Allorhodopirellula heiligendammensis: one gene and its partner. The protein of the gene in region 1 interacts with the protein of each later gene in a pairwise test. Links are inferred from orthologs where the notes say so. Each region holds a gene or a part of one and is shown on either strand. Other genes may lie near its edges.

Region 1 (7,632 bases):
GCTGCACTGGCCACAGATGCGGGCCGATCCCATGCGATTGGGAGATGGCAAGAATGTTGCGGTGGCGATTAACGGTGGTCAACGAGAGGTATGGGTCCAATTGGACAGTCAGGGGGAGAAGGTTCAAGGACGCCTGGTGAGTAAACAGATTGGCGTGAACATGCATCTTGACGTTGACGGTGCTGCCGCCAACTCGGCTGCGGTGGTATCGATGAATCAGTCCTTGGCAGCGGTGGACAGTATCGACGTCGATGCTGCCTTCCACGGTGACTGGAAGAAGCTCGACCTCGACCTGCATACTAACCTCGGCAACGTGTTTGGTGACGCGATCCAAGATGCGATCGCGCTGCAACTCGACGATAGCAAAGCGAAACTCGCGGCCAAGGTGGAAGACGCTCATCGAGAACAGATGCTGCAACTTCGCGAGTGGATGTCGAAGCAACAAACCGAAGCTCAGTCGCTACTCGCATCGGCGGATCGTTCCATCGAAGAAATGAGCCAGAAAGTACTCGCCGAAGTCGGCGATGCTGACAGTTACCTCGGTAAACTTCAGTCCGCCTTGGGCAAGAGCCTACGCTAATCCAATCGATGGTGTAGGCGTGAGCCTGCGGAGCAGCGGGCGGCGAGGAGCCGCTCACCTGTTCCGCTTCACACTATCGGCAAGCGTTCAATCGAGATCCGCAAATGAGCGTGAATCGCGTTCGCCAAACGGCGCCAAAATTTCAGGCAAGTGGCCGTCGGCTGGACGGAAGACGTCAGGCAGAGGGAGCAACTGATCGAGATACTCAAGGGCCGCTCGGCCATGCAGTGATCGTAGCTCTCCAGCTTTCGCCCACGTCCCACAGGTACCGCACAGTGTGACCGTGGTCGTCTTCTTACCCGGCGGGGTAATGCTCACTGCATATGCGGGGCTGTGTCCACAAAACGGCACGTTGTCATCGTCCGCCAGCTCCTGACGCAGCAGCGCCCGCAAGCGTTTCGCTTCTGCAATGTTGAGGACGCGTCTGCCGATCACGTCAGCCTCTCTGTTCTGCCACTGAGTCGGCATCGTCTCCTCACCAGCGAATTCGCCGCGTGGATCGAGCAAATGAATCACAACGCGGTCAGGAGGTGCGCCGTGGCACAACGGGGCAGCCATCGCCGCAAACAGCAGAGCGAGAAACAACTTCATGTGACATTCCCAAAATCAAGAACCTAGGGACATCAGTCCCATCAAAATTAGAACTGCTAACGCAACCCCAACGATCACAAGAAACAGTTTTGCGTAGGAAAAAGGTGAAGTCCCAATAACATACTGGGTGTCTTGGCCGCAAATGACAACGCGGTACAGTTGGTTGCGATATCGATAGGCGAGCACATAGGCTGGCAGCGAGTACCGCCGCGTGATCAAGCGTCTGAGTACGATGCTGACGTGAACGTTGCGAAAACGCGTGCCCGGGATGTAGTGCTGCTTAATTTGCTGAGCCGCTGAGGAGTGGATCACCCCAGCGACCTGTTGCCGGGCTTGGCTGCGGGGAATGTCGAAGCGTTCCAACAGCGGATGGTCGCCGCCACCGTGGGGAGTGTCTGCGCCGGTTGCGATCTGCATTCCAGGCGTGATGGCGGCAGCCTCCGCATCGGACAAACCGCGTGAACCGGAAACAAGAATGCTCTCAAAGCGAATATTGTTCTGGCCCGCGTGAGGAGCCCATGCGGAACGCCCCGCTCCCGCATTGGAATCAGCGGTCCAACTGACGAAGGCCTCCGCGTCAAAGATCCACGCAACCCACCATAGCGGTTTGATTTCCGTTAAATGGGACGCCGCCATCAGATCCGATGGAGTGAACCACCCACGCGTACCCAGCCAGCTTCGCAGGGTCGCTCGAGCTTGGTCCATGGTGACGGTCATCGGCAGATAGAGCTCGGTCTGCTCGACTGGATCGGTGATCGTTTGCACTTCGAGCACATCCCCGCAGAACGAGCACGCAGGAGCTTGGAGGTCCGGATCGTATGTGATCGCCGCGCCGCAGCCTCGGCAACGCAGCATCGTCGTCGCAACCTCAGCTCGCACGGTGTCGTCGGCACGAGGAGCAGCTGCACCGCAGATCGCGCAGCGGAGGTCGCCGGACTCCAGTGGTGAGTCGCAGCGTGAGCAGCATCGCTCGTGGACGGGCTCCGATGGTGGCTGTGCGTGCGTCATTGCGTCATCGAGATCAAGGCAAATAGAAGCAGACAAACAATCACGACCGCCAGCACAGTCAGGGCAATCTTCGTGGTTGAAACCGGAACGGTACCGCCCACCCGGCCCGTTTGCCCATTAACGAGGATCTGAATCGGCGGACGATCATCGGCGTAACGCAGTGCATATGACCATACCGGCAGCAACACGAGGTCGATCACCTCATTGGATACGTTTGTATTCGACTGGGTAATGGACGAGCTATCGCCCGGCATGAACTCAGATAGTTTTCGGTTGACCAGGGCGAGAGTCTCGTTGTGTGCGAACTGCAGACATTCCTGTTTGCTGCGTGAGGGCTCCTCTGCCAGCCAACCCGAGATAAACGAGTCTGCGTAGGCGCGCAGAGAACGCAGATCATACGGTTCGATCGCTTCGAGCGCAGCGTTACTGACTCCGCTGGAGGCGGTGACGAGGACGTCGACAACGTAGCACTGGTGGCGCCCTTGAAGGGACCGGTATTCTGTCTTGGTTACCGTTCGCGTCCGCGTGACGGTACGTCCGTTTGAATCGGTCGTTGTGTAAGTTTCTGTTTCGGTATAGTTCTCACCGATCCGAGCGGAATACTCCGTCTGTGTCACCGCGCCATACAAATAGGCCGGCAAATAGACGCCATGAGTCAGCTTGGGCACGGCGCGTTTGAAATCGGAGCGTGCAAAGATGCTGCTTCGCGAAATCCATTTTCGAACGGCCGCCGATGCGTGATCGTGATTGACGGTAAACGCGACTAAAAAAGTGGGTTCAGGACGATTGACGCCCGGCGGCCGGTGGATAATCGACGGTGAGGCGCAGTACGGGCACGTCGTCGATCGCACGTTCGCGCTGACATGCAACACGGCTCCGCACGATTGGCAGGCAATCTCCTGTTCGCCGGTCAGTTGCGATGAATCAGCCGCCATGAAATTGGATTCTTAAAGCAAACTGTCGACGGGCAGCACCATGATTTTTCCGTCGCCGATTCGGCCGGTTCGAGTGACTTCCAAAATCTTCTCGATAACACCGTCTAGGCGAGCATCGTCGACCCAGAGAGTGATTTCAACCTTGGGTAAAAAAACCTGGGAGTACTCCGTATCCTGATACTGGTCGAGATAACTCTTTTGCCGTCCATATCCTTTCACTTCGTGAACGGAGAGGCCCTCCAAGGGGGCGCGTTGCAGCGCGTTGAGAACCTTCTCAGCAAGGTGCGGTGCGACGACGGTAACAACTTGCTTCATCGCATTTCTGACGGAGTTTGACCATTAGGAAAGTCGAGTCGGGCGATCGACTACTTGAGCCGAGACTCGCTAGACCGGGTGAAGATGTAGCCCGGCGTCTCACCGCCCCCGGCCCAGGCTCTGCATTCTACACGCCTTCGTTAGGAGGTTGCTACCACTTTCCGGGCGAGGAGCTCACCGATTTGAACCGCGTTGGTGGCGGCACCCTTCCGCAAATTATCACTCACACACCAGAACGCGATGCCTGACTCAGAGCTGATGTCTTGGCGAATGCGTCCCACGAAAACATCATCTCGCCCGTCACAGTCACGCGGCATCGGATAGATTTGATTGTCGAGATCGTCAACCACTGTGACGCCTTCAGCGGCTTCCCATAGCTCTCGAGCTTGCTCGACGGTGAGTGGTTGTCGTGTCTCAACCAAGATTGATTCACTATGACCCGTCGCGACAGGCACACGCACTGCGGTGGGACAAACGGCAATTGATTCGTCACCGAGGATCTTGCGAGTTTCGTATACCATTTTCATCTCCTCGCTGGTGTACCCAAGATATTTTTGGGAACCGATCTGAGGGATCAAATTGAATCCAATGGGGTGCTGGAACGTCGATGGTGTGTGCGTTTCGCCTCTGAGTGATGCTTCAACGCTCGCGTTCAATTCCACGTTCCCCGCCAGTCCCGCGCCACTGGTCGCTTGGTACGTGCTCACCACGACGCGGCGGATTCCGACAGCCGCATGCAGCGGCGCCAGGGCAACAACCATCTGCGTGGTACTGCAGTTCGGACTCGCAATGATGCCGTGATGGTTATCGACGGCCTGCGGGTTGACTTCAGGGATCACGAGCGGAACCTGGGGGTCCATCCGCCAATAACCACTCTCGTCGACAACGATCGCTCCCGCTTTGACAGCCCACGGCGCGAACTCCGCCGATACTTCGTCCGGCGTGCTGGCGATGACCAGATCCACGCCTTCAAATGCAGACGGTTCGAGCAACTCCACTGTGATTTCCTCGTCCCCGAACCGCACCTTCGTACCCGCACTGCGCGCTGAGGCCAGCAACCGCAACCGCCGCATCGGAAAGTTCCGTGCGTGCAGCTGATCAAGGACAATTCGACCGACGGCGCCGGTGGCGCCGACGAGGGCAACGCAATCAAACATTACAGCAGAAGTTTAGGAGAAAGTTGGATTCAGGGTACTTATCAGACAGGACTTGGGTTCAGACAGAGCGGGGGCACGAGCTTCACGTTGGACGCGGCCTCCTCTGCGCGCTGAACCCCTTCTTAACGTCGGGCGAATCGGCGAGCGATGGCCTCGCGGGGCAGCGGCATGATCTTTGCCGCTCCGCCCGTATTGTGCAGCAGATCAGCTCGGTCAGGTTTGCCCTCGGCGTCTTCATACTGTACCAAGTACGCACCGACCTGGATCCCGCTCTCTTCGTATACCGGTGGCCAAAACTCTTCGCCGCGGATGGCCAAAGTTTTTGCCAACAATCGGGTCGCACGGCCAGAAAAACCGCTGAGGACCATGTCAAGTCGACCGAGGGCCTCGCGGAATAGATAGAATACCAACGCGACATCCTTACCGTTTCCGCCAGCATATTCCCACGTGCCGTCGTCTTTCTCGTAGTAGAAGCCGGGGTTGGGAGCGTCTTCGTTCTTGCTCAATCGCATCCCAGCGGAGGCCCCATCCGGCTTCGGGTCGTTGTCGCGGTATCGCAAAAAGAACGGACAGGAGCGTGCGGACACGTCATCGACGTCGTCTTCAGTGACAAATGGCGTGCAGCCGAACGCTTCAGAGAACAACAGTTCCACGGTTGGATTGCTCTTCACACTGCCGATGCAGATAATACCGCGATCGCCCGCGCCATTTTGGAATCCGTCATAGACTTCGCTGGCTCGCTCGCGAGCATCTTCCAAGGAAACCTGTCCAGGGCTCCACACCAATGACTGCTGGATTCGATCGGGGCTCGGGACGTCGGCCGCCCGGGTCGATGCATCCGGCGAGGATTTGTCGCCGAGGTGTTTCGCGACGCCGCCGAGTGTCGAGATCCCATTGAGCAACTCACCGACCAGCACCGAATCGCTGGCGACGACCATCGCGTTCTCCGGTGATGCTTCGCCCTCGCCTTGCCGAACACCGACGACAATCTCGATATCGCTGCGCCGCGCCAACAATTCCCAGAAGTTCTCCGCGTTGATTGCAAACAGGGCACCTGGCAGCTCGTCAGCAGTGGCGTGTCCCTGATCGATGAGGTAGTCACATAAACGCGAGAGCGCGTCCAGAGGGATGTATTTTGCTTCGTTCTTAAGCAGCGACGCAACTTGATGTCGGTCGAGCCCGGTATGCTCGACAATCGCTTTGATCGTTCCTGGCCGCTTGCGGCGGTCAGGGGTGTGGCCGAGAAGTTCGGCAAGCCGAAAAGCGTATCTCATAGGTGCTCTTTTACAGCAGAAGGAGAAGTGAAAAGAATTTGGGTCCCGCGGAGAGAAAACCCCATCGACCGCACCGATTGACAATCTTTAATGGGCAATGATCACCCATTCGTAAGATTTCCGCAGGCTCCTATCTTGCACCGGTGATTTCGTAAGGGCAAGTAGCCTCACCCTACCAAGCGAATGCGAGCTGGTCTATCCGTGGTCGGCTACGGAGATTCTACTCGATTGATCGAGGCGGAGGCGGGTGGATGACAACGATTCGCAACCATTTTCGTTTGATTCGCTTTGCCGCGAATGCGCAGCCAAACGTCAAAAACCACGGCGCCGCGTTAAAATCTGGGAAATCGTGACCCTGGAGAAAGCGCAGCAGTCGGCGATGGCGGTAGAATGAAGGTAAGTCAATTTGCAAACCTCGCCCGCAGCCGGATCGCCGCATTGACCTGCGGTTGTCGCTGCTGCACTAACCAAATCCCCACGTCTGAGAAGCGATTTGTCCGAATCGACATCTACCGCCACCACCGCGATCAAACGCCCGGGCCCTGACCGCGGCTCCGAAGCGGCGGCCCTCGTTTCACCCGGTCGCTCACCCGCAACGTCGCAAGACGCGACGGAGATGTTTGTGCGCTCGCGTATCGAGACAGCCCAAACCGCACTCTGGCGAGCAGAATTGACGCGCCGTGTGCTGACGGTCGTCATCGCGATGATGGCCATCGGACTGCTGTGGGTTGCCATGGACCAGTGGATTTTTTCGCCTGGCCCGGTCGGTCGCACACTGGTGGCGATGGCGTTGAGTATCGCGTTGGTCGCATACATTTATTGGCAACTGTGGCCGGTCATGCACCTGCGCATCAGCGAGGACTACGCTGCCCGTGCTTTGGAACGCGATCATCCTGAACTCGGCCATGCCTTATCGAGCTATGTCAGTCTGCGACGCCAACGATCCACGCATCCAGGAGGGCAATTGGCACAGCGGGTCGTGCAGTCAGTCGGCAGTAGCGCTGCCGCGAAACTGCGCCACATCGACGCGCCACCACGCGAGGCGACCGGGCTGGCCACCTGGTGGGCAGTGACCATTGCCCTATTCGCTGCCGTCGCGATCTACGCTTCGGCATCCCCTAAAAATTCGGTCCAATCGGTAGCCCGTTTGGCTCTTCCGCTGGCATCCCTGGAGGCTCCCAAGCGAGTGGTGATCAGCGATGTGGTGCCCGGAAATGCCGAGAGTCTGGCCGGGCGAAACATCGAAATTGCCGCCACAGTCGTCAATCTTCACGACGACGAGCCTGTGTACTTTGTGTGGGAATCCAATGCATCTCCGGCCGATCTGTCGGACGCAAGCCCGGTAGCAAGCGAAGAATCTAGTCGGACGCAAGTTCGTTTACTGCCGAGTGACACGGTCGATGTCTCCGATCGATTCCTAGCGAGCGTTCCGATCTCGCATCATGCACGCGGCACCCGGCGATATCGGATTGTCGCAGGGGACGCTGAGGCTGGCCCGTTTCAGATTTCCATCCGTGATACTCCCGTCGTGCAGATTCGGGAAATCGTTTACGAACCACCTGCTTATACCGGAAAATCGCGTCGCACCAGCCACGTCGGAGCGATTCGCGGCGTCGACGGTACACGCGTCAGGTTAGCCGCCAACGTGAATCGCCCGATCCGTCGGGCGGTCATCGAGTTCAATCCACGCAAGGTTGGTCGAGAAATCCAAGCGACTGCGGGGGTCCGCGAAATGCAGCTCGCTACCGATGGAACCGGCGTCGAATTTAGTT
Region 2 (5,085 bases), 2.0 Mb from region 1 along the record:
GCGACCACGGCGAGACCGCCCGCCATCGCCTCAAGCATCGCCGATGGGAAGCCTTCGTATAAACTCGGCAGCACAAACACATCAGCCTCTGCTAAGTGTGGCCACACGGAATCGACCCAGCCGCTAAATTCGACGCGGTCTGCGATCTTCCCATCGCGTGCGATCGCTTCGAGTGCTGTTAACTCGCTCCCGTCGCCGAGGATCCGCAGTGTCCACGCTGGTGCCTCGCCGTCTTGCGTAATTCCAGCGAGTGCCTGTAGCAATCGCTGAAATCCCTTCTCGGGCTCCAGTCGACCGATGGCAATCAAACGTACGGCAGTGGGCGCATGGCTTGCCGCTCGTAATTGCGTATATTCTGGGGGCGGAAGTTCAACTGCCGATGGAATCACGACGGGGTGAATATTCATGCGGCGATGCAATGTTGCGGCTACCTCGTCGCTCAAACAGACCACGGCATCGGCGCGGGGATACAACCGATCACGCAGCCATTCACGCACTCGCCCGAGCGATTGATGAGCCGGGTCGCTGCGTTCACTGACGACCACACGCGGGCATCGGCGCAGCCCCCGGGTCGCCGTGAGAACCAATACGTTGGTTGAGTCGCAGAACGATAACACGACGTCATACTCGCCCTGGATGATTTGGCGGCGCAGGCTCGTGACACGCTCTACCCAGCCGATCTTGCGTTTATCCGTCGACATCACATCGAGCGGAATCCATCGCACCGCATCACTGAGTTGGTGACGACGCCGCGCCCCGTCATCGAGCGTGATCAAGTCAACACGGTGCTGCCGCGCAGCGAGTCGTCCTGACAATCCCGCCATCACTCGTTCGGCACCACCACCATCGAGCGAGTGAATCACACATGCGATGCTCAACTGCTTCAATGGATCCGTTGCGACACATTGCGAGGCTGCGTCCGCGCATTCGATCGAGTCGCCTGAGGAATCATTCAAGTGATCATTCGCCTCGGATCAATCGGCTGCCTTTACCAGTCAACCGTAGATAAGTGTCCGACGGGAGACCTTCCAGCCCGAGAAAATGAGCTTGCGTCGGCGGCGTGTCGCTGACTTTGAAAATGGCGGTCGCCTCGTCAACTTCGTCGAACATCGCGACTTTCACCATCTCGATCTGGAGTTCGCCCGCAGTTTCGAATTGCCGCCAGTAGAACTCGCCACCGAGCCGAGGAATGTCCGTAGTGCCGGCGGGTTGATGTTTGAGATTATCCCAACTGAACCCGGGGAACACAACAGGCATGTAGCCCATCCCATGCCGCTGGGCTTCCTCACGGTCCCCTGCCCAACGTCCCGTGTCAGCATAGAGCTTGCCGGCTTCCCGGTGCACATGCCCCACGTTCCACGGACTGAGGACATCAAAGCGGCGAAGCGCCCGTGCCCACTGGGGGTCCGACTCGTTACGCCACGGCCAGTTGCAACCGCCGATCAGCGTGACTTGGTAGGGCCCCTCCGCTTTGAAAAAGTCGATCAGAGCATGAGCCGTTTCGCTGCTAAATCGCTCAGGGAAAAATCCCCAAACCCCCAGCACAGGCAGCCCCTCATGGTGTAGGTACTGAGGGTTTTCGGTGATCTTCATTTCATCCACGAGAGCTTTCCAGTCCGTGGTGATCCGCGTCAACAATTGATCTTCGGGCACACCGCTCATGTCATACTCGACGGCAAAGACGCGTCCCGTCTCCTGCGCCGCTGCAGCGGCATGACGGAGTACACGTGTGGAGTCAGGGTGTCCGGTGCCGGAAACAAATCGTTGCACCAGCGCACCATCAATTTCGTATTGACGCATCCAATCGAAATGCCGATCGACGGTGAGCGGGTTTGCCGAACTGAACAGTTCCGCCGGACGACCGTCGGGGTAGGTGAAACCGGGTGCCGGATACTTCTCGCCCGAGGTGTACTCGCGCATGTCCGGCCACATTTCAATTGTCAGCGACTGCGGTGTGATCTGTTTCCGGTCACGACTCCAGTGAACCCAGCCCCGACCGCTCGGGTCATCGGGGCAGCGGAACCAGCCTTGGTAGCCACAGAGCACCTTGTGATGCAGGGTGGTCGCGTCGATGGTGGGAACGGGATCGGCGGCGTACGCATGATGAACGGGTCCGCAGACGCTGCAGACGATCCCGAGCAACAAGGCGAATCCGGCCTGCATGAGCGGGGAAAAGCTATTTAACGTTGGAGTCCCCCATGACGCACCAAGACATCTCGCGCGGTTGTGAGCGTCGCCATGCGGTGGACGATCAGATACGACGCTAGCTCGCACGCTCAGGCTCACGCAGAATAATCGCACATCGGTTGTTCGTCGGTTCATACCTGGGGGCTCGTATTTTCGGTCGGGGTAGCCATTCCAAATCGAAAGCCGGCTTGCAAGCGATGTCCTCGAATGAATTCCGCCGCGTCCATCTCTTTTTTTCCGGCCGGTTGCAATCGCTCGACGATGATGCGTCCATCACCGCAGCCAATCGCCATCTCATCTTTCGTGTCGCTAACGAGCAGATGTCCGATCTGGGCGTCATCAGCCGCCGCATCGGGCCGAGCGGTGACCCGAACGATGGCCAGCCGCACGGGTGGTTTGCCAGGTTTCGTCTCGGCAAAGGTGTACGCGATTGGCCAGGGTTGCATCCCGCGAACGAGACAGTCGATATGGCGAGCGGAGCGGGACCAGTCAATCTCAGCTTCCGCCTTATGGAGCCGGGGTGCCTTGGACACGCGTGCTGGATCTTGGACAGCCCCCAATGTCGGCAGCGGCTCTGCAGGGTCATGACCGACTAGCGATTGGTCGAGCAGCTCGATCGCTTCGATCGTGGCTTGCACACCGATCGCCGAGAGGCGTTCTTCGAGCTCGCCCGAGGTCTCGGTTGTCCCAATTGGGGTTCGGCGGGTGGCAAGAATGGGTCCGCCATCGAGCCGTGGGGTCATGTGAATCACACTCACGCCGGTTTCCAAGTCTCCACTGAGCACCGCTCGCTGCACCGGAGCTGCACCTCGGTAGGCTGGCAACAGTGAACCGTGCAGGTTAATGCCTCCCCACCGTGTCGTTGCCAACGCAGCGGGCCGGAGTATCTGTCCGTAGTCACACACCACCATGAGATCCGCCTCAAGCTCGGCAAGCCGCTGCACCACAGCGTCCTCATTGATACTGTCGGGGGACTCGAGCGGAAGTCCATGGGCAACCGCCCAATCGTGAACTGGGGCCGGCGGCGGGCCGCGGCGACTCTTGACGGGTGGGCGGGGGCGAGTGATGACAAGCGGTACCTCATGTCCCGCAGCGCGGATCGCTTCGAAGGAAGGGACAGCGAAGGGGCCCGTGCCCATCAAGATAATGCGGCGTTTTACGGAATTCATGTGTAAGCTTTTTCCCACTCTGCGAGTCGACGTGCGAGTTCGGCGTCGTCGGGAATGCTGCCGGTATTTCGGAGCGACTCAAACGTCGTCTCAAACTCAGCGAGCGCGTGTTCAATGTCACGTTTTGCTTCGATCCCAATTCGATCAAAGAACATCACCCCGTCGAGATGATCAACCTCATGCTGGACAACGCGTGCCAAGAACCCATCAAGCTCAACATTAATTTCATTTCCTTGCAGATCGTAGCCTTGCAGCCGAACAGTCTTGGGCCGCTTCACCTGCGCGTACACGCCCGGAACGCTGAGGCACCCCTCCTGTCCGGATTCACTGCCCTTCGGACGATCGATCACTGGATTGATGACGATCCACTCTTCGCCCTCACCACGCTCCCCACTGGGGTTGGCGACGAACATCCGAATCGGCAGATCGACTTGATTGGCCGCCAGCCCGACGCCTTCGTTGTCGTACATCAGCTCCAACATCTCTGCAGCCATGCCGCGAAGTTTTGCGTCAACTCGTACAATGGGTCGACTGCGATGCTGCAGTGTCGGGTGAGGGTAATGGATGATCGAAAGGGTCATGGCGTCGACAATAATCTGTAGATGGGAGGCATTCGGTGCAGCTGATTATGAAGCATGGGCGCGGATTTGATAAGAACCTGCAGATCGGGAGCCAATCGCAACCGCATCACGTCGATTCACACACCCCGGCAAGCGAGCGAACATCGCCGTCTGGCACGAACGTCAGTAACCGCTGGATGTGGCGATTGTATCGCTGGAGTGTGACGGCATTGGTGAAATCGATGTCGCTCGTGATCGAGAGGTTGATTCGCCACGTGATCCACGACGGGGTTGGCTCCCGTGCGTGTTCCGAAAAATTCCTGCGTGAAAGATTCTGATTGGAGTGGTCATCCCGTTTGGGAGCCCTACTAACACTGCAGAGACCGCGACTCCGAGTCGACGCGGTCAAACCGAATCCTCCCCAACTGAGACCCCACGATGAAAAAGTTAATCTGCCTCGTAGCCATGTTTTCCACTTCCAGCCTGTCGGCCGGTGAGCAGTGTCCACTCGCTGCCGCTGCCGCCCACCAAAAGGCAACCACCCTCGTCGCAGCCCCTGCTGACACAACGGACGACATTGTCGACACTGCCGTCGCCGCCGGTCAGTTCAAGACACTCGTCGCTGCCGTCGAGGCCGCTGGCTTGGTCGACACGCTCAAGAGCGATGGGCCCTTCACTGTATTCGCGCCTACTGACGCTGCGTTCGCCAAGCTGCCATCAGGAACAGTCGAAGCCTTGCTCAAACCTGAGAATCGCAAGAAACTGCAAAACATCCTGACCTACCACGTCGTCTCCGGCAAAGTAATGGCGGCCGATGCTGCGAAGCTGAACAGTGCCAAGACGGTCGAAGGTCAACCGCTCGTGATCAAGGCGAGCGACTCCGGCGTCATGATCAACAAGTCGAAGGTCGTGAAAGCCGATATCGTAACGAGCAACGGTGTGATCCACGTCATCGATAGTGTACTGATGCCTGCTGATAAAGATATCGTTGCCACTGCTGCGGGGAGCAAAAACTTCTCCACGTTAGTGGCTGCGGTAAAAGCTGCCGGCCTCGTCGAAACGCTTCAAGGCGAAGGACCATTCACAGTCTTCGCTCCCACCGATGAGGCATTCGCAGCACTTCCCGAAGGCACAATCGCCAGCCTGCTCAAGCCCGAGAACAAGGGCAA

Evidence for each region. Proteins that work in one complex are often made in the same cells at the same time.
Region 2: the proteins of Poly21_RS08230 (region 1) and def interact in binary tests that used the Escherichia coli proteins (3 or more experiments, as listed by UniProt). The link is inferred for Allorhodopirellula heiligendammensis from one-to-one orthologs.

What each region holds. Positions count from the first base shown.
Region 1 is NZ_SJPU01000001.1:2,169,065-2,176,696, reverse strand. The notes cover bases 2,579-5,448. They hold Poly21_RS08230 (aspartate-semialdehyde dehydrogenase), read right to left. Parts: upstream 4,587-5,448; coding sequence 3,570-4,586; downstream 2,579-3,569. Other genes in these bases: Poly21_RS08225 (helix-turn-helix domain-containing protein), read right to left, coding at 4,709-5,448; Poly21_RS08235 (P-II family nitrogen regulator), read right to left, coding at 3,127-3,429; Poly21_RS08240 (TFIIB-type zinc ribbon-containing protein), read right to left, coding at 2,579-3,114. Outside these bases: Poly21_RS08255 (TIGR03545 family protein), read left to right, coding at 1-580; Poly21_RS08250 (hypothetical protein), read right to left, coding at 668-1,171; Poly21_RS08245 (hypothetical protein), read right to left, coding at 1,187-2,179; more of Poly21_RS08240, read right to left, coding at 2,176-2,578; more of Poly21_RS08225, read right to left, coding at 5,449-5,860; Poly21_RS08220 (circumsporozoite protein-membrane associated protein), read left to right, coding at 6,354-7,632.
Region 2 is NZ_SJPU01000001.1:130,729-135,813, forward strand. The notes cover bases 2,146-5,085. They hold def (peptide deformylase), read right to left. Parts: upstream 3,938-5,085; coding sequence 3,353-3,937; downstream 2,146-3,352. Other genes in these bases: Poly21_RS00540 (glycoside hydrolase family 99 protein), read right to left, coding at 2,146-2,322; fmt (methionyl-tRNA formyltransferase), read right to left, coding at 2,319-3,356; Poly21_RS00555 (fasciclin domain-containing protein), read left to right, coding at 4,355-5,085. Also shown: Poly21_RS00535 (glycosyltransferase), read right to left, coding at 1-956; more of Poly21_RS00540, read right to left, coding at 961-2,145. UniProt on the Escherichia coli protein: Removes the formyl group from the N-terminal Met of newly synthesized proteins. Requires at least a dipeptide for an efficient rate of reaction. N-terminal L-methionine is a prerequisite for activity but the enzyme has broad specificity at other positions.